Regions from separate parts of the Pseudoalteromonas sp. BZB3 genome, predicted to be linked through region 3. Evidence: predicted binding sites of a transcription regulator. Region 3 holds the regulator's gene; each other region holds the start of a gene.
The links. Region 3 encodes sigma-54, which starts transcription at its own class of promoters, with help from an activator protein. Its sites were predicted from a motif close to GTTGGCACGNNNNTNGNNT; they were not measured.
Positions count from the first base shown of each region.

Region 1: the regulator sigma-54 is predicted to act here: its motif matches at 4,767-4,785, upstream of ABMY35_RS15960 (LPP20 family lipoprotein).
Region 2: the regulator sigma-54 is predicted to act here: its motif matches at 6,954-6,972, upstream of ABMY35_RS04225 (YggN family protein).

Region 1 is NZ_JBECOS010000014.1:10,812-21,487, forward strand. Features, by position in the region: gene dnaQ (DNA polymerase III subunit epsilon) at 1-323, shown strand, start outside; gene ABMY35_RS15910 (TIGR03503 family protein) at 336-1,700, shown strand; tRNA gene ABMY35_RS15915 (tRNA-Asp) at 1,799-1,875, shown strand; tRNA gene ABMY35_RS15920 (tRNA-Asp) at 1,903-1,979, shown strand; tRNA gene ABMY35_RS15925 (tRNA-Asp) at 2,018-2,094, shown strand; tRNA gene ABMY35_RS15930 (tRNA-Asp) at 2,119-2,195, shown strand; tRNA gene ABMY35_RS15935 (tRNA-Asp) at 2,223-2,299, shown strand; tRNA gene ABMY35_RS15940 (tRNA-Asp) at 2,328-2,404, shown strand; tRNA gene ABMY35_RS15945 (tRNA-Asp) at 2,457-2,533, shown strand; gene ABMY35_RS15950 (glutathione peroxidase) at 2,664-3,389, opposite strand; gene ABMY35_RS15955 (flagellar assembly protein T N-terminal domain-containing protein) at 3,521-4,711, opposite strand; gene ABMY35_RS15960 (LPP20 family lipoprotein) at 4,819-5,286, shown strand; gene flgN (flagellar export chaperone FlgN) at 5,319-5,747, opposite strand; gene flgM (flagellar biosynthesis anti-sigma factor FlgM) at 5,740-6,063, opposite strand; gene flgA (flagellar basal body P-ring formation chaperone FlgA) at 6,131-6,838, opposite strand; gene ABMY35_RS15980 (chemotaxis protein CheV) at 6,979-7,911, shown strand; gene ABMY35_RS15985 (protein-glutamate O-methyltransferase CheR) at 7,929-8,762, shown strand; gene flgB (flagellar basal body rod protein FlgB) at 8,927-9,337, shown strand; gene flgC (flagellar basal body rod protein FlgC) at 9,340-9,774, shown strand; gene ABMY35_RS16000 (flagellar hook assembly protein FlgD) at 9,789-10,472, shown strand; gene flgE (flagellar hook protein FlgE) at 10,515-10,676, shown strand, end outside.
Region 2 is NZ_JBECOS010000004.1:871-11,546, reverse strand. Features, by position in the region: gene leuB (3-isopropylmalate dehydrogenase) at 1-361, opposite strand, end outside; gene leuA (2-isopropylmalate synthase) at 358-1,905, opposite strand; gene fabR (HTH-type transcriptional repressor FabR) at 2,351-2,977, opposite strand; gene ABMY35_RS04245 (fatty acid desaturase) at 3,081-4,208, shown strand; gene sthA (Si-specific NAD(P)(+) transhydrogenase) at 4,302-5,690, shown strand; gene ABMY35_RS04235 (cytochrome b/b6 domain-containing protein) at 5,764-6,411, opposite strand; gene ABMY35_RS04230 (hypothetical protein) at 6,555-6,737, opposite strand; gene ABMY35_RS04225 (YggN family protein) at 7,008-7,796, shown strand; gene ABMY35_RS04220 (diacylglycerol kinase family protein) at 7,858-8,676, opposite strand; gene ABMY35_RS04215 (hypothetical protein) at 8,904-9,047, shown strand; tRNA gene ABMY35_RS04210 (tRNA-Ser) at 9,212-9,302, shown strand; tRNA gene ABMY35_RS04205 (tRNA-Ser) at 9,320-9,412, shown strand; gene ABMY35_RS04200 (hypothetical protein) at 9,657-10,178, shown strand; gene ABMY35_RS04195 (hypothetical protein) at 10,190-10,561, shown strand; gene ABMY35_RS04190 (hypothetical protein) at 10,558-10,676, opposite strand, start outside.
Region 3 is NZ_JBECOS010000001.1:384,315-394,990, reverse strand. Features, by position in the region: gene mgtE (magnesium transporter) at 1-1,346, opposite strand, end outside; gene ABMY35_RS01705 (HPr family phosphocarrier protein) at 1,465-1,740, opposite strand; gene rapZ (RNase adapter RapZ) at 1,744-2,592, opposite strand; gene ptsN (PTS IIA-like nitrogen regulatory protein PtsN) at 2,610-3,062, opposite strand; gene hpf (ribosome hibernation promoting factor) at 3,065-3,352, opposite strand; gene ABMY35_RS01685 (RNA polymerase factor sigma-54) at 3,381-4,901, opposite strand; gene lptB (LPS export ABC transporter ATP-binding protein) at 4,949-5,674, opposite strand; gene lptA (lipopolysaccharide transport periplasmic protein LptA) at 5,677-6,201, opposite strand; gene lptC (LPS export ABC transporter periplasmic protein LptC) at 6,191-6,745, opposite strand; gene kdsC (3-deoxy-manno-octulosonate-8-phosphatase KdsC) at 6,742-7,293, opposite strand; gene ABMY35_RS01660 (KpsF/GutQ family sugar-phosphate isomerase) at 7,294-8,265, opposite strand; gene ABMY35_RS01655 (calcium/sodium antiporter) at 8,280-9,239, opposite strand; gene ABMY35_RS01650 (ATP-binding cassette domain-containing protein) at 9,464-10,270, shown strand; gene mlaE (lipid asymmetry maintenance ABC transporter permease subunit MlaE) at 10,267-10,676, shown strand, end outside.

The DNA.
Region 1 (10,676 bases), on a different contig from region 3:
TGCATCCTGGGCAGAAAAATAATCTTGATGCATTATGCCGACGTTATGACATAGATAACGCCAAACGTACGCTTCACGGCGCATTACTGGATTCAGAGATCCTTGCTGACGTTTATCTAGCAATGACGGGTGGTCAAGTAAAAATGAACTTGGCGAATAATACCGAAGACACATCGCAAACTGATAACACCAGTATTCGACGTTTGGCTGATAACCGTCCGGCACTTAAAGTTGTTAAGGCTTCTGCCGATGAAGTGATAGCGCATGAAGAAAGGCTAAAAATCGTTAATAAAAATGGCGAGACTCTTTGGCAACAAAATTAAGGTAAATTTTATATGAAGCGATTATTGTTAGTGCTGCTCTTATTGTTTGTTCATGAATGTATTGCACTCACAACAACCCCGTCGATTACGTTGTTGAAGAATAATCGCAAAGTAAATGAAGTTCCGCTGTTAGATAACCGCTTCCGTATTGATCATAAAGTCGAAAAAATAACACTGCTTTTCTTTCGTAAGCCAGGCTCCCCAGCGGTTATCTTAGTCAAACCTGATGGTAGTAAATACTACGCGCATCATGCTATAAAAGATGAAATGCTAGAGTGGTACGATGAAGCAAGCTATGACCTTATTACCATAGAAAACCCAATGCCAGGTCCTTGGCAGGTAATAGGTAGAGTGCAACCCGATAGCCGAATTATGGTGTTAGGTGACATTGAACTGGTGGTAGAGCCATTACCTAAACTGATGTTTAGGGGAGAAACACTCAAAGTGACTGGCCAAGTAACGAACGATGATAAGCCTATCGATGTCGGCTATTTTCGTGATGTGGTCAGCCTAATCGTTGAGTTCGTGAGTACCAACAATGATCAATATGACAATTTTGGGGCTGGCACACAAAGTGTGACCGAATTTAAAGATGATGGTCGCGAATTTGATGAAAGACCAATGGACGGTATTTTTACTGGAGAATTTAAACTGGTTTTTCCTGCAGGTGAGTGGCAACCAGAGTTCTATATTGAAACGCCCATTCTTAAACGCAGGGTAGTACAAGCACCTATCGTTATCGCAGAGCCCCCCTTTGAGTTTGATTTGACGCTTGCCAGTAATACTACAGCTAGTCATGAACTGTTGATTAAGCTGGATCAAAATATCATCAAACCTGAAACGGTTATTTTTCAAGGCAAAATATTTTATCCAAATGGTGAAGAGCAAATCTTTACGATTAACCCAGAAGCACGTCTTTACCGCAAATTAGAAGTAAGCAATTACGATTGGGGTCGTTATCAAATCGAGTTTTCTGTCTTTGGTGAAAATATCAATGGTAGAGAATTTATGGCCAAGTTACCTATGTATAACTTTGAGATTGAAAGGCCAATTGAGAAGGTACCTGAGTTACAAGCGCCAAAAGTAAACCCTTTACTTGCTAAATTACCTCCTCCAGAGCCAGAACCCACCTTGGGCACAGGTGCGTTAATCACGATTATTGCTGTTGGTAATGTTTTTGTGATGCTAATTGGCTGGTTAGCCATCAGAGTTTTTGTTCAAAAGAAACCAATTAAGCTGAAAATTAAATTACCGTCATTCAAGAAAAAGCAATCGACAACAGAACAGGATGACGACAAAGATAACGCAAATGATCCGAATGGTTCAAAAAATAACAAATCAGGTGATATTTTGAACCTTTCTATGGATGGAGACTAAAAAAGACAGTTTTTTTAAAAAAAACAGTTGACTCTAAACAGGTCGATTCGTATTATTCACGCCGCTGTCAGGGAGCAACCTGACAACAAGAATAAAGCGGAGTGGTAGTTCAGTTGGTTAGAATACCGGCCTGTCACGCCGGGGGTCGCGGGTTCGAGTCCCGTCCACTCCGCCAATTATTCTAAAATTTGTAAGTCGCGCTGGAGTGGTAGTTCAGTTGGTTAGAATACCGGCCTGTCACGCCGGGGGTCGCGGGTTCGAGTCCCGTCCACTCCGCCAATCTTACAAAATGCCTTTAGGCACCCTTTCCTAAGTGTGGAGTGGTAGTTCAGTTGGTTAGAATACCGGCCTGTCACGCCGGGGGTCGCGGGTTCGAGTCCCGTCCACTCCGCCAATTAGGAAAAGATTAAAACTCAGTGGAGTGGTAGTTCAGTTTGTTAGAATACCGGCCTGTCACGCCGGGGGTCGCGGGTTCGAGTCCCGTCCACTCCGCCAATGTTTTAATCGAAATTATTTGCTCGTGGAGTGGTAGTTCAGTTGGTTAGAATACCGGCCTGTCACGCCGGGGGTCGCGGGTTCGAGTCCCGTCCACTCCGCCAATGCAAATAAAAAATAAGATATCTCTGCGGAGTGGTAGTTCAGTTGGTTAGAATACCGGCCTGTCACGCCGGGGGTCGCGGGTTCGAGTCCCGTCCACTCCGCCATTAGATATCTAAGAGTCACACCAGAACTGGCTCTGTAAATACCCACCACTGCGGAGTGGTAGTTCAGTTGGTTAGAATACCGGCCTGTCACGCCGGGGGTCGCGGGTTCGAGTCCCGTCCACTCCGCCACTCATTTTGATTATTCATATCACTACTACCTTAAAATCATATATTTTAATCACAGCAAAATAACTTCCTTGTTATCTTTAGCTTAACTTAATTTGCTCAATTGAGTATTATCAACAGCTTAAACCAGTCATCAAAAATGCGACAGTATCGCTTCTGAGTCACCAATATACTTTCCAGAGATAAATGCTTGCGGCACTGTTTCTTGGCCTGAAATAGCTTTTAAACTTGTTAGACTAGCGTCACGGCCCAATACAATCTCTTCGAATTGAATACCTTTACTGATCAGGTGTGCCTTAGCTTTCTCACAATAGCCACATCCAGGTTTGGTAAACAAGCTCATAGGCTGAGGCTTTTCACACTCTGGGTTGATGTAATCAAGCATGGTATCGGCATCCGAAACTTCGAAAGGATCACCAGGTACATCAGGCTCAATGAACATTTTATCAACAACGCCATCTTTAACCAGCATAGAGTAACGCCAGCTTCGTTTACCAAAGCCTAAGTCAGCCTTATCGACAAGCATGCCCATCCCGTCCGTGAACTCTCCATTTCCATCAGGGAGAAGGGTGATGTTGTCAGCTTCTTGATCTTTCGCCCAGGCGTTCATAACAAAGGTATCATTTACTGATAAACAAATAATGTCATCAACACCGTTTTGTTTGAATGCATTTGCCAGCTCGTTATAGCGCGGTAAGTGTGTAGATGAGCATGTTGGAGTAAAAGCGCCTGGCAAGGAGAATACTACGACTGTCTTGCCTTTAAAAAGTTGCTCTGTTGTGACGGTATGCCAATCATTACCAATTCTCACAGGAAATGATACAGAGGGTACAGTTTGTCCTTCACGATTTTCTAGCATATTAATTTCCTCATAGTTGAATGCCTTTATTATCTATAATGCATATTTAGATTAAAGTAAGTAAAACAAATAAGGGCAATCTAAAAACTAGATTACCCTTACTTTATTGCTTGAATTGTGAGTATATGAAGTTATTTTAACGAGAATGATTCAGGTTCTTTAGCAACCACTTTAATGACGTCATTAAGCTGAATATTATTTAAAGGCCTGTCACTTAAGTTTCTAGCGATGGCACTTTGCGCATTCACTTGTTCAACTACAACTTGTTCAATGGTTTGAATATGATGTGAAAACTGCATGCCATTTGCCGCAGTCAAATTGCTTCTGTGAAGGATTGAAAGTACTTGCCCCGCTTCAAGCCCATGGCTTTGTCCTAAGTTAATCACCACTCTATCAGAGTCGATCATTAATATTTTACCTGTTGTCTTAAGACAACTTACAGCGGAGTTCAAATCTTGACTCACCTTATTGTAAATAGTTTGAATCTTTTGACCATAATCGGTTCGCCAAAACTCCTCACTATTTACATTCACAATCTGAGTTTTTTTATGTGGCCAAATACCTTGAGCGCTGTAATGCTGAGACCAGACTTGATCATTTGTTTGTGAATCAAATAGCGCAAAATCAATTTTAAAGTTGCGCATAAAGGCTTCACTTTCCCAAAATGCGTAATCGTTGTTCATTTTTCTGCCTTGAGAAATATCTGTTATTTGACTCAGCAACACATACTGACTGTTACTACTGCGACTTAACGTGTCAATTAAGTCGGCGTTATATTCAAACTGTTGTGCAAAGAATGCCCTGACATCTAGTTTTCGATCAATATATGGAATCATTTTTACGCCTAAATTTCGCTCGTTTAAAGTATTAAATAAACGCTGTGAACTGGCTTTAGGTATGTCAAAAATTTGACCTAGCCTGGCTTGATCTGGGTGTGTCAATTGGCTTTGTGTGACAGTAATCTGTTTATTAAATTTTGACTCAAGACAGTGTGCTTGCTGGGGGATAATATCTAGATGTAGCGTGACAGAGTATTGCTCGCCTTGTTGCTGTTCATTGATTAAATTCACATGTTGTATCTGACCATGGGTTTTAATCTTTAACTCGTCTTGCTCGAGAACACCGTCGGCAACTGTTTGAACGCTAGACACCGTAGCACCAGAGAATATCAAAGCTTGGGTTATGGCATCTTTGACAGCCATTTGTCTTGCTGAAGACGTATCACCATCAACTATGCCGCCATAACCGACTACCTCAAACCATTCCGCCTTTACATGAGCGCAGAATACAAGTAGTACAATTATCAGAATATGTTTCATCATCTCTATTCCAAACTGATTTGCTTAAAAGATCAAAAGCAATAGACGTACCAGCTTTGTTGGCGTGAAAAATGCATTGAATGAGCAGACTTTAATTTGGTGTGTTTATTATGAAAGCGAAAAACGTTTTTTATTCATCATTAGTAACATGTTCTATTCTACTTTCAGGCTGTAGCTCAATATTTGATAAACATATAGAGTATACCTACGAAGCGCCGGATTACTATCCTGTTTTACGAGCTGTGGGATACGCGCCTTTGAGCAGTCAACCAGGTGAAACGGATGCGCAAAAGATGTTGATGGCAATTAAAGTATCTAAACTGGAAGCATACAGAGAACTTGCCGAGCAAGTGCACGGGCAAAAGCTCACATCAACGATGACTGTAAAAGGGGCAATTGCGCAAACGGATGGCTTATCGAGTAAAGTCGGCGGTTTAATCAAAGGCGCTAAAATAGTGAAGACATACTCTGTCGGTGATACTTATGCGACAGAATTAGAGTTAGACATGAAAAAAGTACACGAGTTGTATATTAGCGCTATCAAACCAAGAAAAGTAAAGCGAGTGATTTACTACTAACTAAAAACAAGTGTGTGCTCAACTTTTAACCATTAGGCTTTGAGATTTTTAACTAGCTCAGAGTTCGCGCTGACGACTCCACCATCTTGCCCATATGTGATGGAGGTTGGAGCACCGATAATTATGTCTTTTAATTCTCGTACCGCAAGCTGAGCTTGATGGGCGGCTTGGGCGTTAACATCATTTTGTTTCTTACACTTTAAGAGCAAAGAGTTAACTGCGTTGGTTAAAGGTGTAATTTGTTCGAATTGAAAAATATCTTTGTTAAAGCCTGAAATTTCTTTATCTAGTTTTTGAATGGAATTGAGAAGAGTGAGTTTTTCACGAGCGATGTCTTTAAGGCCATCGCCCTTTTTGCTGGCAAGACATTCTAGCTCAGCATCTAAGAGCTGGGTCAAAGCGTTTAGATGCTGTATCTGATTTTCTAACTTGTGATGACAAAGATTAATTTGATCATCCATACACGTCAAACTCGAATGCGGCAATATTCTTTGCAAGCTTTTCAGCATCGACTTGATACTTACCTTCGCTTATCGCTTTTTTAAGCTCTTCAACCTTTTTACTGTCAAAAGCCGGTTGTTGCTGTGCTTTTTCTTGCAAGCTTTTAAGTTGCTGTGCTTGTGGCGTTAAACTTACAGAATCAGTTGCTGCCTTCTGGGGAGCTTTAGCTACAACAGCTGCTTGATTAGCATCCGATTTTTGTAATTCAGCTTTTTGTTGCTTAATATTATTAAGCGTGCTGTTGGACTGAGGTTGCCCTTTTACATTATTAACCATGATAATTGACCCTAAAATTACTCATGCCTTACTATCGGCTTGTTAGTGTATAACTTTAGCAAAAAAATTAAATATTAACCTCTACAGATTCTACATCTTTTACTCTTGCTGAGATAGTTTTTCCAGACTTTTGATTTTTAACTCTTATTTGCTCACCAATGTTCCCATCTTGGAGTGCAACGCCAGTAGTTTTTATCGTCAAAGTGCGAGTTTTAGCATAAATAGTTACGTTGTCGCCTTTGCAAACCATGCAGATATGATGGAGTCCAATGGCGGTACCTGCTCTAATTACTCTTTTACTTCTACTACCAAGTAGATATCGCTCAGCATCTAAATTACTGGCCCTGACAAAATGTTTAGGTTTAAATTCAATGCTGATAGATTCTCTGGTAATCAGCTCTCCTTTGTTAATGGCCTGAGTCGTAACGATCACAGGATGAAGTTCTTCAATTCTTACATGCACAAATTGAGTCCAGCCAGATATGTCTTCACATTTTACTTTTACAGTAACTTGTCGGTTAAAAGGCGGTTTGGCATTGGTTGAGTATGATAAAGGGCTCTCACACGCACGTTTAGACAACCGAGCATCTAATGGTAATGCTTTAATGTTTGTTTTGATATCAGGGTTTAGCTTAATTTGTTGAGTAATAAACCTTTCAGCCCCCATTTCTAAGTTGGTGTTCGTATAAATTTGTGCTTGGCTCATGTAGCTGGCTAGAAAACAAGCCATTGCACAAAAAATCTCATATGATTTGGTTTTTTTTAACAAACTCATGATGTTTCGACTATGCTTATTTGGAGAAACAAGGTATAAAGATTTTGCGTGAAATACCATATTCCTTCAAGGTACTTCTATGATTAGTATCCTTTAAAGCGTATGATATTACCAAGATGACCGTTATGTAGGAGATTGAAATGGCAGGTGTTTTAGACTCTGTAAACCAGCGTACTCAGTTGGTTGGGCAAAACCGCCTAGAGTTGCTACTTTTTCGACTGAGAGGTCGTCAAAGATTTGGCATCAATGTATTTAAAGTTAGAGAAGTGCTTCAGTGTCCGCCCCTCACCAGTATGCCGAAATCAAATTCTTACATTCGCGGCGTTGCCCATATTCGTGGTCAAACTATTTCAGTTATCGACATGTCTTTAGCTGTGGGTGGTCCACCCATCGAAAACATTAAAGATTGCTTTATTATCATTGCTGAATATAACCGTTCTGTTCAGGGCTTCTTAGTTGGTGCGGTTGAAAGAATCGTTAACATGAACTGGGAAAAAATTATGCCGCCACCAGATGGTGCGGGTAGGTACTCCTATTTAACGGCAGTTACAGAAATTGAAAACGAACTAGTCGAGATACTAGACGTAGAAAAGATTCTCAACGAAATATGCCCTGTTAATACTGAAGTCAGCGAAGAAATAGTGTCTGATGGTGAAATGCAAAAAGACCTTGGTGAGCGAATTGTATTTATCGCAGATGACTCTGCAGTTGCAAGAAACCAAGTCAAGCGTGCTTTGGAGCCATTAGGTGTTCAAACAGAATTAGCAAAAAATGGTAAAGAAGCTTTAATTAGGCTAAAAGAGATTGCAGAAGTTGATTGTCAAAATGACATAACTGAGCGTGTAGGCCTGCTTATTTCAGATGTAGAAATGCCTGAAATGGATGGCTATACGTTAACTGCTGAAATTAAAGCAGATCCAAAATTAGCCCCTTTGCATGTAATCTTACACACTTCACTAAGTGGTGTGTTTAATCAGGCTATGATTGAAAAAGTTGGCGCTGATGATTTTATTGCAAAGTTTAACCCTGATGAATTAGCAACAGCGGTTAAAAAATGGGTTCATTGTGATTAGATAACGGCGGTAGTATCTTGGAAAATAAAAACCTTCAACAAGGCGAATATGACCAGTTCAGAACCTTCCTAGAGCAGCAATGTGGTATTGTTCTTGGAGATAACAAACTTTATTTGGTAAAAAGCCGTTTAGCTCCGTTGATGGCCCGCTTTGGGGTGGACTCTCTTTCTGCGCTTGTCGCTAAAACATTGAGTCCCCATGAACGTCAGCTAAGGGCTGCTGTTGTTGATGCCATGACCACAAATGAAACTCTCTGGTTTAGAGATACTTATCCTTTTGAGTTGTTAAAAAGTAAAATTTACCCAGAATTGAAAGACACCCGTAGGGGCTTAAAAATCTGGTCAGCGGCAAGCTCTTCAGGTCAGGAGCCATACTCTATTGCGATGGCGACACAGGAGTATCAATCTCAAAACCCTGGTGCACTGAAAATGGGTGTGCAAATTGTCGGGACTGACATATCAAATACCATGCTTGATATGTGTAAAAACGCAGAGTATGACTCATTGGCTTTGGCACGAGGGTTGTCAGTTGAACGTCGTCAAAAGTTTTTTCAAGACAGTGGTAACGGCATGGCGCGAGTTGTTGATCCAATAAAGAGAATGGTTAATTTTAGGCACCTTAACTTGCTCGATTCCTACTCTTTGATGGGGAAATTTGATGTTATCTTTTGCAGAAATGTACTGATTTACTTTTCGCCAGAAGTCAAAGCTAAGATTATTTCACAGTTCGCTCAGGCTCTGAACCCTAGAGGGTATTTGTTTTTAGGGGCATCCGAGTCGATGGCAGGGCTAAGTGATGAATTCGAAATGATCCGATGTAATCCAGGGATTATTTACCGTAAGAAAACATAATAAATACTAAGCGGCAACCTACTTGCCGCTTTTTTATATCTTAGTCATTTCTCCTCAAACCTTTCTATCTATACATTACCCTCCTAACCTATTGAAATAAAATGTTCTTATATTGGCTCGTTTATTGCTTATACTTCGTAGAGTCAAATTTTTGGAGTCGTGTCATGGCAATTAGTTTTGATAAAGCACTTGGGGTTCATCAGCATACTATGTTGATACGTTCACAACGTGCAGAGATGTTAGCAAGTAATATTGCGAACGCAGACACACCAGGATACAAAGCAAAAGATATCGACTTTGCACAGGCATTCAAAGCGGCAAAGTCGTCTCAGCAACGTGGCAACATGATGCAAAGAACAGACAGTAAACATCTACATGGCGGCAGCCAGTTAAATAGTAGTGTTGAGCTATTTCGTAATCCAAATCAAGCAGATACAGGTGATGGTAACTCAGTTGATATACAAGTGGAACGAAACTTGTATGTACAAAACGCATTAGAGTATCAGGCAAGTTTGCAATTTTTAACTGGCAAGTTTAAAGGGCTAAAGAAAGCCCTAGGTAGTCAAGGAGCATAACCATGAGCTTATATAATGTTTTCGATATAGCAGGCTCAGGAATGAGTGCTCAAAATATTCGATTGAATACCACAGCGAGTAATATTTCAAATGCCAATAGCATCAGTTCTAGCCAAGATAAAGTTTATCGAGCGCGACACCCTGTATTTGCAGCTGAACTGACCAAAGCGTCTGAGGCACATGATCCAAGCCAGCTAAATGCATCGGTAGGAGTGAAAGTGCTAGGCATCGTAGAGAGTGATAAGCCATTACAGGTTGAGTACAACCCTAATCACCCTAGTGCTGACAAAGACGGGTACATCTATAAACCAAATGTGAATGTAGTAGAAGAAATGGCAAACATGATCTCTGCTTCACGTTCGTACCAAACCAATGTCCAAGTTGCTGACGCAGCCAAGCAAATGCTCAGCAAAACTTTATTACTTGGTCAGCGCTAGTGGGAGTATAGCCGATGAGTAACGATATTAATGCCGCATCTTCATATATGGATTCGTTACGTTGGTCTGAGCAAAATAAAACAACGCAGAGCGATAAGAAAAACGATGCATTGACGCAAGAAGATTTCTTTTCGCTACTTACTCAGCAACTGTCTTATCAAGACCCGAGTAAACCTGCTGATAATGACCAAATGATTTCGCAGATGACGAATTTTACGATGGCCGAAGGTATTTCTGGTTTAAATGAAAAGTTTGACATGCTGTCAGCTTCAATGACCTCTAACTCTGCATTACAGGCATCTACGCTAGTCGGCAAAAAAGCGCTATTAGAATCGGATTCGATAGACTTTGGTGATGACCAATTAGCGAAAGGCTCGATCATTGCTCAAAGTCCAGTTGAGAAACTAACGGTCAGTATATTTGATGACAAAGGCCAACTAGTTCGTCAGATGGACATGGGGGCTCAAAAAGCTGGTGCGATCCGCTTTGAGTGGGATGGTAAAAACGGTGACGGAGAAACCATGCCTGCAGGTAATTACAAAATTAAGGCCGAGGGTAGTTTGAACGGTGAATACACCAGTTTACCTATGGCCACATTCAAAAACATTGACAGTGTTAACGTAAACGGTGCTAACGGCATCATTGTTAATACGAGCTCTGGCGCAGTGAAATTATCAGACGTCGCAGAGATAGCATAGAATTTAAGTACTTAAGTAAATTTAAGTGAAAGAGGTGAAAACATGAGTTTCAATATTGCATTAACAGGATTAGCTGCGGCACAAAAAGATTTAGATGTCACAGCAAACAACATTGCTAACGTTAACACGACAGGTTTCAAAGAGTCTCGTGCAGAATTTGCAGATGTATATGCATCTTCAGTATTTAGTTCAGGCAAAACTAAA
Region 2 (10,676 bases), on a different contig from region 3:
CGGCGCTCAGTGCAGGTAATAGCTGTGCAGGACGCAAGTTACAGAACAAACCAAAGTGCTTACGAAGTGGCAGTAAAGATGCACGCTCTGGCTGTTCGTTCGGTGGTAAATGCTCCCACTTAGGGCCACCTACTGAGCCAAATAAAATGGCATCCGCTTTTTCACATGCCGCTAAAGTAGAGTCAGGAAGCGCCGCACCAAATTCATCAATGGCAGCACCACCTATGGCATGGTGCTCACGTTGTAGCGTAAAATTAAACTTCGCGCTAACCGCATCTAATACTTGCTCGGCGGCAGACATGACTTCAGGGCCGATGCCATCTCCAGCTAAAACGGCGACTTGGTAACTTTGTTGGCTCATCCTGCTTTCCTTTGTTGTTTTAAGTCAGACACTTTTTGTGCTCTGTCAATTAAGTTATATACGCGGATCATAGCGCGTACTGAAGCTTCTACGATGTCGGCAGCAAGACCGGCGCCGTGATATTGGCGGCCATCGTATTTCGCAATAATATTTACCTGACCAAGCGAGCTTGCACCTTGGCCTGTGGCATCTAAGTTGTATTCAATCACTTCAACCGCCATGCCCGTAATGCGTTTAATGGCTTTGAATGAGGCTTCGACCGGACCATTTCCTGTGGCAGCTTCTTGCTTTGATTGCCCACCTACTGTCATGCCAATAGTCGAACTGGCGACTGATTGAGAGTTTGACGCTGAATTTACAAACTCAAGTTGGTAAGTTTCGTCTTTATCACTGATCTGATTAAAGTAGATCATGGCTTCTAGGTCATAGTCATAGACCGTGCCTTTTTGGTCCGCCAGCGCTAAGAAACTGTCATATAAGCTATCCATGTCATAGTCAGACTTTTGATAGCCTAATTCTTCTAAGCGATGCTCAATGACATGGCGACCTGAACGTGAGGTCATATTTAATTGGTTGTTTGGTACACCCACGGTTTCTGGGGCCATGATCTCGTAGGTGTTTTGTGCTTTTAACACGCCATCTTGGTGAATGCCTGAGCTGTGAGCAAAGGCATTTTCGCCGACAATGGCCTTATTCGGCTGCACAGGCATATTACAAATGGTTTCAACTTGGCGTGAAGCGCGGTAAATTTCTTCGCTGCGAATATCGGTGTAAACACCTAAATGGTCGTGACGCATCTTCATGATCATCGCCACTTCTTCTAATGAACAGTTACCCGCTCGCTCACCGATACCATTAATCGTGCATTCGATTTGTCGGGCACCGGCTTGTACTGCAGCAATCGAGTTTGCTACCGCCAAACCTAAGTCGTTATGACAATGCACACTTAAACGCGCTTGATCGATATTTGGCACGTTATTCATTAAATGGTGGATCATCGCCGCATACTCATCAGGCGTTACATAGCCCACGGTATCTGGTAAGTTGATGGTTGAAGCGCCTGCTTTAATCGCTTGCTCGACAATGCGACATAAATCCCAATGCGGAGTACGGCCTGCATCTTCACACGAAAACTCCACATCATCGGTGTAATTTCGGGCTACTTTGATTGATTTCACCGCCATCACAGTCGCATCATCTAGGCTCATGCGTAACTTGTGTTCAAGGTGTAAAGGGCTGGTTGCAATAAAGGTATGAATACGGCTTTGCTCTGCAGGACGTAATGCTTCACCGCAAGCTTCAATGTCTTTTGTCACAGCGCGGGCTAAACCACAAATCGCAGGGCCTTTAATTTCAGTGGCGATGCGCTGTACTGCCCGAAAATCTGCAGGGCTTGAAACCGGGAAACCGACTTCCATGACATCCACATTAAGGCGGCTAATGGCATGTGCAAGCTGTACTTTATCATCTTCAGTTAAGCTCGCTTTTAGCGCCTGCTCACCGTCTCTTAATGTTGTATCAAAAATCCAAACCTTATCATTCATACCTTAGCTCCTCACCCCTTTGTACCGCCCTTTGAACATCATCGCTATAAGCAAATAGTTTTAGTCAGTCTTTAGATAACAATGCAAAAACAAAAAACCCCGCAATGTGCGGGGTTTTCGTTATGCTGCATTTCACACGCACACCGCCCCGCACCGATACTTGATCAGTAAGAGGTTTAATAGCAGTGACAATTGTGTGAACTTTTTCATTTTTTTATCTGCATGTTTTGTATTTATGCTGTAACTGATGCGATTTTTAACATGCCACAACACCAGAGATCAAGCATAAACAATTCAACAAAACAGCAAAAACAGAATCAAGAAAGAAACAAAAAAGCAGATTCGGATAGCTAAAAGAATAAAAAAACCCTTAAACATAAAGGTTAAGGGTCTTTTTAAATTTGAACAGTAAACAATCGAGTAGATTAATTTTTATATGATTTTTTTATGAAGGCTTTGAATTTACTTGATGTGTGCCGTAATGGTTCGCGCCTTTGGCGATATAACGCAATTGCCAAATCAGACGCTCGGTTAATTCTTCTCGCTGTTGTACATCTTGATCAAGCGCATCTGCCCCAGCATTAAATACCAAGGTAACCATGGCTTCAGCTTGCATGTAAGCATGATTCGCATCGCAGGGAGTTTCAGCTTCTAAGTAATGCGCAAGCTCTAAAATAAAATGCTGGATCTCTCGAGCGACTGCTGCACGAAATGCTTTTGATGTGCCCGAGCGCTCTCGTAACAACAATCTAAATTGGTTACTCGACGTGTCGATGAACTCCATAAAAGTCAGCACAGAGGTATTGATCACACTGCCACCACTTGCTATTCGACGGCGTGCTTGGCGCATCAATTGGCGTAATGTTAAACCTGCTTCATCAACCATGGTTAAGCCGAGCTCATTCATGTCTTTAAAGTGTCGGTAAAACGAAGTCGGTGCAATACCAGCTTCTCTTGCCACTTCTCTTAAACTCAAATTAGAAAAACTATGCTCCGCACTGAGCTGGTTAAATGCAGCTACTATCAAGGCTTGTCGGGTTTTTTGTTTTTGTTGTGCACGAACACCTGACATATTTTCTCCCTAGAGTTTATCGATAACTTGTGCAGTCTAATACTTGACGTGATGAGAATGAAATACTATTTTAGCGTACAAGTGTACGCTGAGATTTTTTAAGATGAAAAAACCCCCTCTCATTTGGACAAATGTCTTGTTTTTTGTTCTGTCATTTTTGGCAGCCATCACCCTAGTGCCTTGGTATGGATTCACCTATGGCTTTGAAACCAGCACTTGGATAGCTTTTGTTGCCTGTATGTTTTATGCCGGTCTATCAATCACCGCGGGTTACCACCGCTTATGGGCGCACAAAACATATGAAGCTCACCCAGCAGTGCAATGGATATTTGCACTTGGCGGCGCATTCGCACTACAAAATAGCGCATTACATTGGAGTAGCGATCACCGAGTTCACCACGGTCAAGTCGATGATCCAATCAAAGACCCTTATGCCGCAACCAATGGCTTTTGGTATAGCCACATTGGTTGGATGTTGCGTGACTACCAAGGCAAAAACTATGGCGATTACAGCAATGCCAGAGACTTACAACGTAACCCTATCGTGATGTTCCAACACCGTCATTACATGAAACTTGTGTTACTAACAAATGTAGGTATTCCTTTACTGCTAGGTGCACTGTTTGGTGACATTATCGGTATGTTGTTATTGGCGGGTGTACTGAGACTGGTATTAAGTCAGCACTTTACTTTCTTTATCAACTCACTGGCGCATATTTGGGGCTCTCGCCCATATACTGAGAAAAATACCGCCCGTGATAATGGCTTTTTAGCGTTGCTCACTTACGGTGAGGGCTATCACAATTTCCATCATATTTTTGCCAGTGACTATCGCAATGGCATTCGTTGGTACCACTACGACCCAACAAAATGGATGATCCGAGCATTTGCGGCAGTTGGCCTTGCCAGCAAACTTAAACGCACGCCAGTCGAGCGTATCGAAAAAGCCAAAGCAGAAACCCTGTTACTAAAGACTAAAGTTAAGCTGGCAAAATTGCCTTTAGCGCAAGAACAGCTTACATTGTTACATCAAGAATATGATTTGCTTCTAAAAAAGTTACAAACATTTTGTGCTGCACAAAAGCAGTTTTTAGAAGCTAAAGCTGATTCCATGCGTGAGCAATGTGATACTTCGGCAATTGCCAAGCAATACAAAGAACTTGAAGCCGCTTGGCAGACGCAAAAGCAGGCATGGTTAGCACTAAATGCAAGGCTACTATCGAACGCCTAAAATGATTTGTTCGGTGATAGCCAACTCGCAAGTTGAGGAGGGGCTGTGGCCAAACAAAAAGCAGAATCGAATACAGAAAAGCCGGCGTCATTTATGTATGACGCTATTATCATAGGTTCAGGCCCTGGTGGTGAAGGTGCCGCAATGAACCTGTCTAAAAGCCACAAACGTGTTGCCGTTATCGAACGGCATAAAGCAGTTGGTGGTGGCTGCGTTCATTGGGGTACCATACCTTCAAAAGCACTCAGACACTCAGTTAGTCGCTTAATTGAATATAAACAAAATCCTCTTTTCAGCCTCACTGACAAACCACAGCGCTTGGCATTTGGTGATATTCTTAGCCATGCGAGTAATGTAATCTCCAAGCAATCGAACCTGCGTAGTAGCTTCTATGACAGAAACCGAATCGAGTTATTTCAAGGTGACGCCAGCTTTATTGACCGCTACTCAATTAAAGTGACACATGCTGACGGCTCTTATGAAGTGATCACTGCACCCATTATTGTTATTGCTACAGGCTCACGCCCATACCGTCCACCTGGTGTCGATTTCTCTCACCCTAGAATATATGACAGTGACACTATTTTAAGTCTAGAGCATGACCCTCAGCGCGTTTTAATCTATGGTGCCGGTGTTATTGGATGTGAGTATGCCTCTATCTTTAAAGGGCTTGGTGCTAAAGTTGATTTGATCAATACCCGCGATAGATTACTGGCGTTTATGGACGCGGAGATTTCTGATGCGCTAAGTTACCACTTCTGGAATAGTGGCATTGTTATTCGTCACAATGAAGAATTTGCTAAAGTTGAACCTCATGAGCATGGTGTCGTACTGCATCTGCAATCAGGAAAACGCGTACGTGCCGACTGCATTTTATTTGCCAATGGCAGAACCGGTAATACGGATAAGCTTAATCTTGCCGCTGTAGGCCTAAAAGCCGATGGCCGTGGACAATTAAAAGTTAACGATAGCTACCAAACCGAAATCGATAACATTTATGCCGTTGGTGACGTGATTGGTTATCCAAGTTTAGCCAGTGCCGCATTTGACCAGGGCCGTATCGCAGCTAAAGCCATTGTTTCAAGCGATTGCAGCGAAAAGCTGATCAATGACATTCCTGCTGGTATTTATACCATTCCTGAAATGAGTTCTGTGGGCAAAACAGAGCAAGAGCTAACAGCAGCTAAAATCCCTTACGAGGTCGGGAGAGCCCAGTTTAAGCACCTTGCGCGTGCGCAGATCACAGGCACACAAGTGGGTAGCTTGAAGCTGTTATTCCACTCAGAAACTAAAGAGATTTTAGGAGTTCACTGCTTCGGTGAGCGTGCCTCAGAAATCGTTCACATCGGCCAAGCAATTATGGAACAAAAAGGCCCAGGTAATAACATCGAGTACTTTGTTAATACCACCTTTAACTACCCAACCATGGCTGAAGCCTATCGTGTAGCTGCATTGAATGGTTTAAACCGATTAAGTGACTAAGTAACTCACTACATAAAAATGCAAAAACCCGATAAACTTAGTTTATCGGGTTTTTTATTCACTCAGTTTTGGCTTATGCCATCAATTGACTTAAAGGCTCCATGCCCCACAAGAAAATTAATACCGCAGCGAACAGAGCAAAGATGATATAAGCTATCCAACCAGCCTTCATTTTTGGCTGTTGCAAGCTCGATTCTACTGTTCCTGTTAAAAGCGTTTTGATGAGGTTTTTACCTTTAAAACGATAGGCAATGATAGCCAAGATATGTAATGCAATTGCGGCAATTATAAAATCGATATTACTGTGGTGTATTGACCCTGCTAACTCAACAAGATCATAACTGACATACTGTACCAAAGGGCCATCCACAAGAATATCATCTGTGGTAAATAACCCTGTGACGAGTTGTAGAAGGATCAACACAAAAAACAGCACAACCATCAGGCTGCCTGCGGCATTGTGACCAACTCTGTCTTCTTTGCCTTTTAATGCATTAACAACCTTTGTAGGATGATTAATCAACTTGCTTAGCCTAGCTGTTTCACTACCAATTACACCCCAAATTAATCGGGCTAACATCAGTGCTAACAACACATAACCAGTAACAAAGTGTAACTCTAACCAGCCTTCTTCACCACTGATATACAGCACACCTAACGCAATAACCAACAACCAGTGAAAGCCTCGAATAAAGCCATCCCAAACCTTAACTTTGCCCATATTAATCTCAAACTATTTTATGCCATGCGCACCATTATGACGTACTGCGGGAGCGTGTCTAGATAGTTGAGATTTAACGCAGAGTTACTTCCAGCACCGACTTTGAGCTAAGCGGTGAACTAGCTACAAACAGTGCACTTTGTTTAATCAATGTCTCCAAACTCATCATCACCTAAGCATTCGCGTAAGCGCTTTTGTTCAAAATAATCTTCTAACCTTTTTCGAGCACGGCGCTTTTGAATGCTAGAAGACTCTGTATTTAAATCATCTAGCTCCGCACCAAACTCATCATCAATAGGCGCATCTTCAGAAAAGGAATTACGCATGGTGACAACCTCATGACTATAAGCACAATACTGAATTAATAATTAGCTCGATTTTTTAGGTTTGCAAACTTTACGATGCGACTTAGCATGGAGACCTCAATGTTAAAAATCGTAATAATTGGTTAAATAAACCACTTTTATTTTTATTTTAGCTATAAGCACACTTACAAAAAGAAGACAAAAAACGTAACAATATGAATTTAAATAACTTTAATTTTTGGCATTCATCTTGATAAGTAATCATCGAGTCTATCAACAGGAATGATAATTATGAAAAAGTTTATGCTAGCAACAACGCTAATTTTAAGTACTTCAACAATCGCACATGAAGATCATGGTATTCAAATTAGCAGCGACCAGTGCCAAGTCGATTTCCAGAATGATGTTCGCATCACGCCAAATCAACTACAGATCACTGCAGAGAATAATAAACAACTAACGATTGACAGCTATGGTGAGCTTTATGTTGATGGACAAGCAATCACACTAACCTATGATCAAAAAACAGCCCTAGCGAATTATGCAGATTCACTCAGAGTACAACTACCACAAGTAGCAAATATCGCTCTTGACGGCGTAAAGCTTGCTGGTGTTGCATTGGATGAAGTAGCGCAAGCGTTCAACCTACAAGGACTAGAGTCTCTTAACGGTCTGATGGATGAACTACACGTTGAGATCAGTGATACCTTCTATCAACAAGGTGCATTTGTCATGGGCGAAAAGACCTTTCATGAGTTCGGAGAAAATTTTGATAACCACTTTGAAACTCACATAGAAGAAGCCGTCGAGTCAGCCATGATGGAATCAATCGGCAGTATCTTAATGATGGTCGGCTCTGAAATGGTCAGCTCAGGCGGCGACATGGAAAGCTTTGAAGCGCGCATGGAAAACATGGGCAAACAAATTGAAGAAAAAGTACAATTACAAGCAAAGCAAATTGAAGAACAAGCAAATGGCTTATGCGATAAATTTGAAGGTATTGCACATGCAGAAACTAATTTAGTTGCGCAGATCCCAGCAATGAATGGCTATCAGCTTTTCAACTTTAAATCTAAATAAGCATTATTCGATTACAGTATTAATTATCTCCCTTTATGAGCTGACTAATGTCAGCTCTCTTTTATAACCTCATCTTAAGTGCGCCTCGACAGACTTTAACGACTGCGGGTGTCTCTCCTATCATTTCGCCATCAGCTTCAACTAACAGATCAGGATCAGAGATTTCATACTCCATCAACTCACTGACCTCAAGATGAGATGACTTTTCATGCTGATGTACTAGCATCAGTGAAAAGCTCCAAAGTCTACTCAGTAAAGACTCAGCCCTAAAATGCAACATTAATAGCTTACCATTATCAATCCTAGCACTCGGCGCCACTTTTAGGCCTGCAGCAAAAAACTGGCCATTTGCAAATACACGCATCAAAGAAGGGTCATGCGATGAAGTGTGTTTAAAGCTAAACAAATGCTTAATGCCTGCAAAAATATAGCTCAGCTTATGACGGGTTTGAAACGTATTAATATCTTTTACAACTGCAGCATTAAACCCTATACCAGCAACATTAATGAAAAACCGCTGATTGACTTTACCCAAATCTAATAACCTATAAGATTCAGAAAAGACCAAGGCTCGCCATTGCTGTGTAGAATACCCGAACTGCCTTACAAAATCGTTACCCGTGCCAGCTGGCAGCACAGCAAGCGAAACAGGTGAATTCGCCAATGCATTCGCGGCCAAATGCAATGTCCCATCACCACCAACTGCAACAACCGTTTCTACTTCTGCTAGCTTTTTCTTGATAGCGGTGACATCTGTCTCAAAACACCCTGATGTAAAAAACCATTGATTTTTGAGCCCTCTTTTTACACATTCTTCTTCTAACCATTTAACCTGCGCTTCTATAAAAGGCGAATCACTTGGCTTTACAACAACGAGCATAAAATTAATTAACCTAGCTTATTAAATAATTATTCACAAAGAACCGAGAAAGCCCTTAAACCATGAAAAATAGATAAGAATAACTATTCAAGAACAATAATATAAAACACAATTCATTAGAAAAACTTATCCGAAAACAGCAATTTTTATTGTTTTTAAATTAACCAAATCGAATGCAAAATACACTCAATCAAGCATTACTCACTTACATAACTTAGGAGCTCATCATGATCCAGACAGCTGCGGCGTGCAGCAACACGCAACCTCGCTTAAAGAAATCAACGATTAAAAAGCCAAGCTTTAGCTGGCAGTCTCTTTTTGCAGTCTGCGCGCAAAAACTGTCAACGGCTCATATGGCTCAATATAAGTAACCGTTTAAAGCGCTTATCTTTTTGATTTCACTATACACAATTTAACCGATGTGGCCATTTAAGCTAAAAAAAAGAATTTTTTCTTTAATTTTAGGTTAATTTTTAGGCAAACAAATCAAAAGCTATTTACAGCGGCATAATCGCTGAGTATTATCTTTGTCCATGGAGAGATGGCTGAGTGGTTGAAAGCACCGGTCTTGAAAACCGGCATACGTTAATAGCGTATCTAGGGTTCAAATCCCTATCTCTCCGCCACATTTAAAGTTTGCGCCGGAGAGGTGGCCGAGTGGCTGAAGGCGCTCCCCTGCTAAGGGAGTATAGGGTTTGTAGCCCTATCGAGGGTTCGAATCCCTCCTTCTCCGCCATTAACTTGTATTAAAACCGCTTAACAGCGGTTTTTTTATGCCTGAATTTTAGTCACATTAAATCCATAAACGATTGATATTCCTTCTTTGTTCAACAAGCTATTTTAACGTGAGTAAAGCAACTAAACAGAAAGTGCTTTATTAATGTATTAAGTCACTGTTCTACATAACAGGTTCATTTTCACTATGCTTGAATAAATTTTCAATAAGATGCAAACTGACTGAAAAAAGAGCGAAACACGTTATGCAAAAAGCCATTGTCTTCACAGCTGTTTTATTCGTTTTATCAGCCTGTGGTCAAACTGATGAAATGAACAATACCGAACAGGCAAAACCACAGAGCGCTGAAAAAGTGAGCTCTACAACGGAAGATAAGCCTGCGTCTGCACCTAAAGTGACCGAGCTTTCAAACGTAGATAAAACTGAGCTAGGTTTAGAAAAGGTATCTCAAGAAGCTTTAAACTCTCTTAGAGCTGATATAAGCGCAATAGAGAAAAACAATGAGTGTGATTCCAATGCACAATGTAAGGTAATAGCTGCTGGCAATCGAGCTTGCGGTGGTCCTAGCCACTATATGCTTTACTCAACTAAAACTACAACTGATGAGACAGCCAAAACTGTTGCAGATAAACTGACAAAGTATGAGAGTCTATATAATGCGCAATCAGGTATGCAAAGCATCTGCGCCATGTTAACTAAGCCGACGACACAATGTATCAATAACAAGTGTGTTACACTAAACGACAGTACTTATATCGCGCAATAAAAGGAACATACATGAAAACAGTTTTGGCCCTAGTTATATCAATTCTGCTCATGTTATCAGGCTGTCAGTCCCCAGCAGGTACTCAGTTCGAAGAGAGCAACACCCTGAAAGCTTATGTAGCTGATCTAAGCTGTGATGCGAGCTTTCAATGCAAAGTAATAGGTGTAGGTGAGAGAGCAGCGTGTGGTGGCCCAAGTAATTATGTTGTGTTTTCGACTAAGAATGTTGATGAAAATGAAGTAGAACGCTTGGCTGATGCTGAAACTACACAAGAGCGAATACTGAACGAAAGACAACCCCCTGATGAAACTTGCAAACAAGTTCTTCCTATTCAATCTCTCTGTATTAAGAGCAAGTGTGAGAGCTTTACAATAAGTAACTAAAATAGCAAAGCCCCTATTGCTGACAATGTCATTATCAATAGGGCGCACCCTCCAGCTTTATAGATCAGCGTTTGATCCATATCTTTATGAACCCAGTAGCGATAAATAAAACGCG
Region 3 (10,676 bases):
CAGGTCGCTGTGCCTAAGAAGGCAAAGATACCCACAATATCTGTGACTGTGGTAAGTACCACACTGCCCGCAAGGGCTGGATCTATGTTCATACGCTTTAAGATGATGGGGATACTGGCACCGGCTATACCGGCTGCAAGTAAGTTCATGAACATAGCAAAGGCGATCACGCCACCAAGTACGAAATCCCACTGCCATATGGCGACAACACCTGCGATTAACAGAGACCAAAGCACACCATTTAGTGCCCCGATGGCGAGCTCTTTACCGAGCAAGAACTTCTGGTTGGTGTTGTTGATATGGCCAAGGGCAATACCACGAATAACTAAAGTTAGGGTTTGGCTACCTGCCACCCCACCCATACTAGGTACAATGCCATTAAGCACCGCTAAAATAGGGAGTATATCTAGTGTACTTTCGAAAAAGCTGGCGACAAAGGCGGCAAGCAAAGCCGTTAAAAGGTTAATGCCAAGCCAGATAGAGCGGCGCTGGCTACTTTTCAAAACCGGTGCGAAGGTATCTTCTTCATCATCTAGACCCGCCATGCTTAACAAGCTGTGTTCAGCGTCTTCACGAATAACGTCTACGATGTCATCAATGGTGATTCGACCAAGCAGTTGTAAGTTATCATCAACAACCGCTGCTGAAATCCAGTTATGACGTTCGAAGAGTTGCGCCACGTCACTTTCATCCATTGAAACGGGAATAGTTTCTTTCTCATCATCCATGAGTTCTGCAACCACTTTATCGGGGGAGTTCGTTAAAAGGGTTGCGACAGGCAGCGCCCCGATAAACTGGTTTTCTTTATCGACGACATATAAATCGTCGGTGCCATCGGGTAACTCGCCTCGTAGGCGTAAATAACGCAGTACCACGTCGAGCGTCACATCAGGCCTAATGGTGACCGTATCTGTGCTCATTAATGCACCCGCAGAGCGCTCTTGATAAGAAAGCGCTTGGGTTGCCCTTGCCCTATCTTGGGCGTCCATTGCGCCGACAACGTCTTGATAGACGTCATCAGGTAAGCTTCTTAGTACTTCACCTAAGTCATCGTCATCCATATCCTCAGTTGCGGCTGCAATGAGCTCTGGATCCATTTGGTTGATAATACCAATACGAACGTCTTCAGATAGCTCTTCGAGTACATCACCTTGAATATCAGGGTCAACTAATTGCCATAGCTGTGTACGCACTTTGTGCGGGGAAGATTCAAGTAGTAATGCGGTGTCGCAGGGGGGAGTTTCAGCCAGAATACGCCTAACCTGAACAAACTGACCATTGTTTATTGCGTGCGTTACTTGTTGTAATTGTTGCAACGTATAGTCTTGTTCTAAGGCTTCTGGCATAGGCAATCCATTTATTAGGTGGTGTGCACCGAGAATAAAGGTTTAGGCAGTTACTGTGGGCGCCTAAAAAGAGTGCCTTAAGTTTAACGTAATTTTTGCAGAGTTACCAAGTGCTTGGTTACTCATCTTCATGAAATTTTTGTGCAATTAACTCGCCAATGGCGGTGAGTGCAGGCTGGGCATCTGGACCTTCACAGCAAACTCGAAGCTGCTTCCCATGACTGCTTTCAAGCATGAGCAAAGCGAGTACACTATCACCAGGAGCTTCTTTGTCATCTTGGTAAAGTGTGATCTGCGCATCAAACTGTTGGGCTAATTGTGCAAGTACTGTGGCTGCGCGTGCATGCAGACCACACTTGTTTTGGATTAGAAAAGTATCTTCTGCCTTAACCATGCTTTAGTCTACGTCTTGTTCGCGGTGACGTATTTGCACATTGTTATGAGTTTTAGCAAAGCTTTCACCAATGGTTTGTGCTAGGTAAACAGAGCGGTGTTGTCCGCCAGTACAACCAATTGCAATGGTTAAATAGCTGCGATTATTGCGCTCTAGATGAGGTAACCAAGTCTGGACAAAGGTTTGGATCTGCCACGTGAACTTTTGCACTATGCTGTGGCTTGCTAGATAATCTTTAACTGGTTGATCTAAACCTGTCAGTGGTTTTAGTTCAGGCTCCCAATGCGGGTTTGGTAAAAAGCGCGCATCAAATACATAATCGGCTTGTTTAGGGATCCCATGTTTAAAACCAAAAGATAAGAAAGTAATGATAAGTTGCTTATCTTTTTTGCCAAGGATCTGCTCTCGAATGGTTTCTGCTAGCTGGTGTACACTTAAATCTGTCGTATCGAGCAGCACATCTGCTCGTGTGATTAACACATCGAGTAATTTCTTTTCTTCTTTAATTGCTAAATCAAGCGGCAGGTTATTTAAAGAAAGCGGATGCAATCGGCGTGTTTCTGAAAAGCGTTTGATCAGTGCTTGGTCATCACTATCTAAATAGAACAGCGTGGGATTTGCAAAGCCTGGTAAGTATTCAAGAATATCATTAAATTCTTGTTGCTCTTTTGGCAGGTTACGAACATCGATACTGACGGCTATTTTGTCATAGTTATCAGAAACACTTCTAACCAAAGAGGGAAGGAGATTAACTGGAATGTTATCAACACAATAATAACCTAGGTCTTCCAATACCCTTAAGGCAACGGATTTGCCCGACCCTGAGCGACCACTAATGATGATCAGTTCCATGGATTCCTCTCTGTTAATTAATCTTGAAGTGCAATAAGTTGATAGAGTGCCTCATCGTCTTTTGCATGACGAAGTTGCTTGCAAAACTCTTTGTTGTTTAGTTTATCAGCAATTTCAGCTAAGGTCTTTAGATGTTCTGCATTATTACCTTCAGGTACAAGCATTGCCAAGAGAATATCGACAGGTCGGTTATCTATTGCGTCAAAATCAATACCGTTTTGATTAGTCACTAAAATGGCAAAAATAGTATCAATGCCTGTAAGGCGGCCATGAGGAATAGCAATACCTTTGCCTATGCCTGTGCTACCTAGTTTTTCCCGCGTTAGGAATGCATCTAATATTTCGTGGGCGTTATGCTCTGGAAGGTGTTGGCTCGCTAATTCACTGATGTACTCTAGCGCACGTTTTTTGCTATTAAAAAGGACCGCAGCTTTACTGCAGTCCTTGTTGATAATCGAGCTAAGTTTCATGGTTAGTGTCGAGTTAATTTCTCTTTGTGTTTGATAACTTGGCGATCGAGTTTATCAACGAGTTTATCAATGGCTGCGTACATATCAGAGTGTTCATCTGAAGCGAAAATTTCACCGCCATTTAAATGAACGGTAGCTTCGGCTTTTTGTACCAGCTTCTCAACATCTAAGATCACGTGAACGTTATTAATGTGATCAAAATGCCTTTCTAGCTTTGCAAACTTCGTGTTTACATAGTCTCTTAATGAATCTGTAATTTCTACGTGACGACCAGTTAAATTTAGTTGCATAAGCATTTTCCTTCTCTTGGTTTACGTCTTAAATCAAGCTCTTACGCTGATTTGACGGTGGAATAGAGAGTGACTCGCGGTATTTTGCAATTGTACGACGTGCCACTTTGATTCCCTGTTCTGCCAATATATCTGCAATTTTGCTGTCGCTCAATGGCTTAGCTGTATTTTCTGCAGCAATTAGCTTTTTGATCAATGCTCTAATCGCAGTCGATGAGCATTCACCTCCGTTTTCAGTGCTTACGTGACTTGAGAAGAAGTACTTCAACTCAAAAATGCCACGGGGTGTATGCATGTACTTCTGAGTGGTGACACGAGAAATGGTAGACTCGTGCATCTCGACCATCTCAGCAACATCATTCAAAACCATAGGCTTCATTGCCTCAGGTCCATGTTCAAAGAATGCCTGTTGTTGTTGCACAATGCAATTGGTAACTTTCATTAAAGTGTCATTACGGCTTTCTAAGCTCTTAATAAACCATTTTGCTTCTTGTAGGTGAGAGCGAATGAATTGGCTGTCAGTGCTTGATTTTACTGAGCGTGACATTGCCGCATAATGATCATTAACCCTAATTTTAGGCATACATTCAGGGTTTAGCTCAACAACCCAGCGACCTTTTACTTTTTTCACCGACACATCAGGAATAACATACTCAGATTCTTCACGAATAATGCTGGCGGCAGGTTTAGGATTAAGGCTGTGAATGAGTGTCATCACTTCTTTTAACTCAGGCTCTTTGAGCTTGGTCTTTTTCATGATAGTGCGGTAATCACGGCTAGCAAGTAGATCAATATGCTCGCTTAACACCATTTTTGTTTCGCTAATGAATGGCGTATCAGCCTCAAACTGGTTAAGTTGAATACATAAGCATTCTTGTAATGATCGAGCCGCAATACCGATAGGGTCAAAGAGTTGAATACGCTTTAATACAGCCTCAACTTCATCGAGTTCAATTAATTCTTCGTCATTACCTTCATTGATGCTTTCTAAGAGTTCTTCGGTACTGACGGTAAGTAAGCCTGCGTCATCAACGGCTTCAACAATGGCAACGGCAATGGCTTTATCGGTTGGGCTGAATGGCGTGAGTTCTAATTGCCACATTAAATATTCGTGTAATGTTTCAGTGGTCTCACCCTGATAAACCGTTTCGTCTTCAGGCATAGGGCCGCTACTGGTGCTCGGTGCTGCACTCATGTACTCGTCCCATGTCACATCCATCGCGAGATCGTCACTGACAGTGTCTTTACTCAGTGCTGCATCGCTATCGAGTTCGTAATCGCTGGTCGGTTCATCACCGTGACCATCATCAGTAGAATTAGAGAGTTGCTCGCTAGAGTCAGTGTCTTTGGTCGCTTTGTCTGAATCATTGCCATCAGTACTTGGCTCTAATTCCGACTCATCTACTTCGAGTAAAGGGTTGCTATCCAGCGCTTCTTGGATCTCTTGCTGTAGATCAAGTGTGCTCAATTGCAGCAAGCGAATTGCTTGTTGCAATTGTGGTGTCATGGTTAGTTGCTGCCCCATGCGCAGCTGTAGCGATTGCCTCATGTATTTCTAACAATCCTTTTTGTTATTTGGATTATGTCTTGCTTTAACTATAGACGGAATTGTTCACCTAGGTAGACGTCTCTTACGGTTTGATCAGCTAAAACTGACTCAGGCGTACCTGACGCGATTAATTCACCATGTGAAACAATATAAGCTTTCTCACAAACATCAAGGGTTTCTCTTACATTGTGATCTGTAATGAGGACACCAATGCCGCGGTTTTTTAAATGCTCAACAATTTTCTTTATATCTAACACCGAAATCGGATCAACGCCAGCAAAAGGCTCGTCTAAAAGAATAAATTTAGGGTTTGCGGCTAAAGCGCGAGCAATTTCAACTCGGCGACGCTCACCACCTGATAAAGCCATGCCCTGACTGTCCCGAATATGTTGAATATTAAACTCATCCAGTAAGTCGTCTAAAGTTTGCTCTCTTTGTACTTTATTGAGGTCTTTACGGGTCTCTAAAATAGCCATTAAGTTTTGATAAACAGTCAACTTTCTGAAGATTGAGGACTCTTGAGGCAGATAACCAATGCCCATGCGTGCTCTACTGTGCATAGGTAGCAAAGTGATATCTTCATCATCTATTGTGACTTTGCCTTTATCGCTAGGCACAAGACCAACGATCATGTAAAAACTGGTGGTTTTACCTGCGCCATTAGGACCGAGAAGACCAACAATGCTTCCGGCTTCCACACTTAGGCTGACATTTTTTACGACTTGGCGGCCTTTGTAGCTTTTTGCTAGGGCTGTGGCAGTTAACACACTCATGCTCATTGACCTTGTTCAGGGTTAGACTTTGATGCTTTTTTCTCTGGTATCAATACCGTGTGAACACGTTGCTGATTTTGTTCGTTTCGCTCAGCACTGATCAGTTGCTTCTCGATGTCATAAATAATCGCTTCAGCTTTTGTACTTTGACCTCCCAGGCTTATTTCAGCTTTGCCTTTGATGGTAAGTAGTCTATTGGCAACGTCATACCTAACTTCTTCTGCGCTGGCGCTTAATACTGTGCCATCCGGTTGCTTTTCGATAAAACGAGCTGGTTTGCCTGTTGCGACTAAAAGCTGCTTGTTTTCACCGAGTTCTTCACGCTGATGTACTTCCAATCTGTCTGCATAAATTTCACGGTTGCCATGAATGATTTCAACATTTTCTTCAAAGATACCAATGTTTGTCTTTAATTGTGCTTGCTGCTTACCTGCTTTAATTGATACTTGTGACATAGGTGCTGTTTCAGCCAAAGCAAAGTTTGAAAAGCCGAGTAGTAGCAGTGAAAGAAGTAGTTTATTGGTCATAATAAATGGTTCGCGTATGGTTAATGAGCTCAATAATTTCAGTATTGAGGTCGGCATTGAGGCCTTGTCCTTTTATATTTAAATGAGGACCCACAATTTCTACGGGTAGATCTGAGCGCATGGCGCGCTGAGTTATATCTACTTGAATATGGTCTGCGCTGATTTGGCTTATCATAGCACCTTCAGTCAGATTTAGGGCTTTAACATCTCCCTCTAAAATCAGCATATTATTTTCATATAAAGTGGCTTCATTGGCCGAAAGTTGCCAATTTTGTGGGCCATTAAACAGGGTGAATGTAGGCGAGGTAAAATGGCTAAATCCGAGCTGCTGATAAAGCTCCATTTTATTCGCTTCGACTAGATAATTTCGCATACCGGCTTCAGAATATTTAGTTTGCTTTAAATTTGTAGCAACATAATCTGGCGTGGCGATGCTCTCTTCTTCGGTCGAACTTTGCTTTTTAGGTTGATCAAAATACGGTGACCATATCCAATACATGGTCAGTGCAAAAATAATTAATAATATGACGCGGTTGACCGTCATGCGCTTGTTCCTGATGTGCCGAGTGTATGACCCTGGCACAACATGAGTAAGTCAGTTAGTTCTCTCACTGCGCCAAATCCACCAGGCAGTAAAGTCGTGTAGTGTGAAAGATTGCGAATGATTGGGTGTGCATCATTTACGGCCACTGCAAAACCCACTTGCTCCATGACTGGCAAATCAGGACCGTCGTCACCAATATAAGCAATTTCGATATCTGTCAGGTTTAGGTTGGCTTTCAGCTCTTCGTAAGCTTGCAACTTGTCTTCTTGCCCTTGGTAAATATGTTTTACTTTTAAGCTAGTCATACGTTGCTGAACAATCTGTGAATGGCGACCGGTGATGACGGCAACTTCAACGCCTGAGTTGATCAGTGCTTTTATACCGAAGCCATCTTTGGTGTTAAATGCCTTTAATTCTTCGCCGTTATTGCCAAGGTAAATACGGCCGTCAGAGAATACGCCGTCAATATCACAAATAAGTAACTTAATTTGCTTTGCTCTGGTTACTACATCCTGACTAATAGGCTGATATAAGTCGGCAAATTGCATTTAAATGACTCCTGCTTTTAATAAGTCTTGCATGTTCAGAGCGCCAATTGGGCGATTAGTTTCATCAACCACGATTAACCCATTAATGCGTTTGTTTTCCATGATGTTTAACGCCTCAGCCGCAAGCATATCAGCTTTTGCGGTTGTACATTTGACTGTCATTGCATCATCAATTTTTGCGCTGTGCAAATCGAGTTTTTGCTCAATAATACGGCGTAAGTCTCCGTCGGTAAAAATACCGGCTAAGATTCCCTTTTCATCGACGATTGCCGTCATACCTAAGCCTTTGCTCGATATTTCGAATAACGCATCTTTGATTAGCTTGCCTGTTTCGATGATTGGCATTTGCTCACCTTGATGCATGATGTCATCTAAGGTCAGTAATAAACGTCTACCGAGAGAACCACCAGGATGCGAAAGTGCAAAATCATCGGCAGTAAAGCCACGTGCTTCTAGTAGGGCAACGGCAAGTGCATCTCCCATTACCAGTGTTGCCGTCGTGCTCGCTGTTGGCGCCAATCCTAATGGGCAGGCTTCTTTTGAGACCGCGATACATAAATGAATATCTGAAAGGTTAGCCATTGAAGAATTAGGGTTGCCAGTCATGGCAATGGTTTTTGCACCAATGCGCTTTATAACAGGAATAATATTAACGACTTCGCTGGTCTCTCCTGAGTTTGAGATCAATAAAACCACATCGTCTTTGGTGATCATACCCAGGTCACCATGGCTTGCTTCACCTGGGTGAACAAAAAAAGCGGGGGTGCCTGTACTGGCGAGTGTCGCAGCTATTTTGTTGCCTATGTGTCCAGATTTACCCATACCAATGACTATGGTTCTGCCCTGGCAGTCAAAAACAGCTTGGCATGCTTCAACAAAGCTTTCATCAATATATTGTGCAATTTCATCAATGGCTTGTTTTTCAATATCGATGACATTTAAAGCCGTTTTAGTAAATTGTTCAGCAGTCATGTGCACTCCAACAACTAAATAATGTAATACATGTACCCGATGAACGCGGCAAGAAGCAGGCCCCCTTCAACGCGGTTGATGCGGCGAGTGCCTTTGAGGCTTAGGCTCATCGCGATTAAAATGAACGTCGCGCCTAGCATAATGTAAATGTCGCGTTGTGCGATGTTTGCATCTATGTCTGCTGGGTTTAAGATCCCCGCAATAGAAAGAACAGCGAGAATATTAAAAATATTTGAGCCAATGATGTTACCCATTGCTAGGTCGTCTTCGTTTTTAAGTACGCCAGCGATACAGGCTGCGAGCTCTGGAAGACTGGTACCAACCGCAATGATTGTCAGGCCAATTAATAAGTCGCTCATACCAAAATATTTGGCAATATCAATGGCTGCTTCAATAAGGTAACCTGAGCTAATAGGAAGCATGATCATACCCACGACTAACCATAAAATAGCTTTGTTGGTTGGTACATCATTAGGTACTTCATCACATGCTTCAGCAACTAAAGGGTCATCGTCTTGGTTGCCTGAGCGTTTGGTTAAAATGAGTAAGGTTGCGAGAAAAGTGATAAAGCCAGCAAATAAAACAAGGCCTTCAGTGCGAGTAAAGTGATTGTCACTGACGATGAACCAAGCACCTAAAGACACAATTACAAGTAATGGCATTTCGCGTTTTAAGATACCAGAGCCAACTGAAAGTGGGCGCAATAGTGCGGTAATACCTAATACCAGTAATATATTGGCGATGTTCGAGCCCACCGCATTACCTACTGCGGTATCTGTTTTATCTGCAAAAGCAGCCTGCGCTGCAACCATCATTTCCGGGGCCGATGAGCCCATTGCTACTATAGTTAAACCTACGATTAATGTCGGTACACCGAAATTTCTTGCCAATGCTGCCGCGCCAAAGACAAAGCGGTCCGCACTCCAAACTAACGCGGCAAAACCAAGTATCAAAATGATGAAAGATAAAATCATAAAAAGAATATGCCAACAACGAAAACAAAATTGCGGCAAATAGTATCAAAAGCATAAAAAAAAGTATAAACAAAACGCTAGGTAAAAAGCTTTATTCATGAAGTGAGCTATTACTAAAGCAGAGCTGTATCTATCGCTTACAAAATTTTACGAATTCTCTTTTCACACTAAAACCAAAAAAAAGTATGATATACAAATTGGTGAACCAGAATGTGGAGCGCGACTTGTCGCAATCAATTATCGAAATCAAGGATGTAACTTTCTCCAGAGGTGATAGGACCATCTATAAGAACATGAGTTTCTCGGTACCAAAGGGGAAGATAACCGCAATTATGGGCCCGAGTGGTATTGGTAAAACCACTATGTTGCGCCTTATTGGTGGTCAATTAAAGCCGGATAGTGGCGATATTACATTTGAAGGGCAAAGTGTACCGGGTATGACCCGTGCTGAACTTTACGAAGCCCGTACGAAAATGAGCATGCTCTTTCAAAGCGGTGCGCTTTTTACAGATATGTCAGTATTCGACAATATCGCTTTTCCTCTTAGAGAACATACGCAATTAAGTGAAGAGCTAATTCGCCTTGTTGTACTTATGAAGCTTCAAGCTGTCGGTCTTCGTGGTGCCAGAGATTTAATGCCGTCAGAACTATCTGGTGGTATGGCAAGACGTGCAGCACTAGCACGCTCAATAGCCTTAGATCCTGAGCTCATCATGTACGATGAACCGTTTGCTGGACAAGATCCAATTTCAATGGGCGTGTTAGTACGCCTGATCAAGTCGCTTAATCAAGTGTTAGGTTTGTCTTCTTTAATCGTAACGCACGATGTAACAGAAGTGCTGAGTATTGCCGATCATGTGGTGATTATTGCTGAACAAGGCGTGATTGGCACGGGTACGCCAGAGCAGATGTTGCAACATAGTTCACCACTGGTGCAGCAATTCTTGAAAGGGTTATCAGACGGTCCAGTGCCTTTCCACTTTAAAGCTGCCCCTTACGAAGATGAATTGTTACTAGGAGCCCAGCAATAATGGATTTTTTACAAGCACTAGGCCATAAAACACTGGGTCGTTTTGCCTCATTGGGGCGTGCAACACGTATGTTATTGGGCGCCTTACTTAGCGTGCCTAATTTTAAAAAAGGCACGCCGCTGTTAATTAAGCAGCTTTACATGGTAGGTCATCAATCATTATTGATCATCATGGTGTCGGGCTTATTCATCGGTATGGTACTGGCTTTACAAGGTTATACTGTTTTGGTGGGGTACGGCGCTGAAGACAGCTTAGGTCCTTTGGTTGCACTGAGTCTACTGCGAGAGTTGGGTCCGGTTGTAACTGCACTATTATTTGCCGGTCGAGCGGGCAGTGCATTAACCGCCGAAATTGGTTTGATGAAAGCAACCGAGCAGTTATCAAGTCTGGAAATGATGGCAATTGA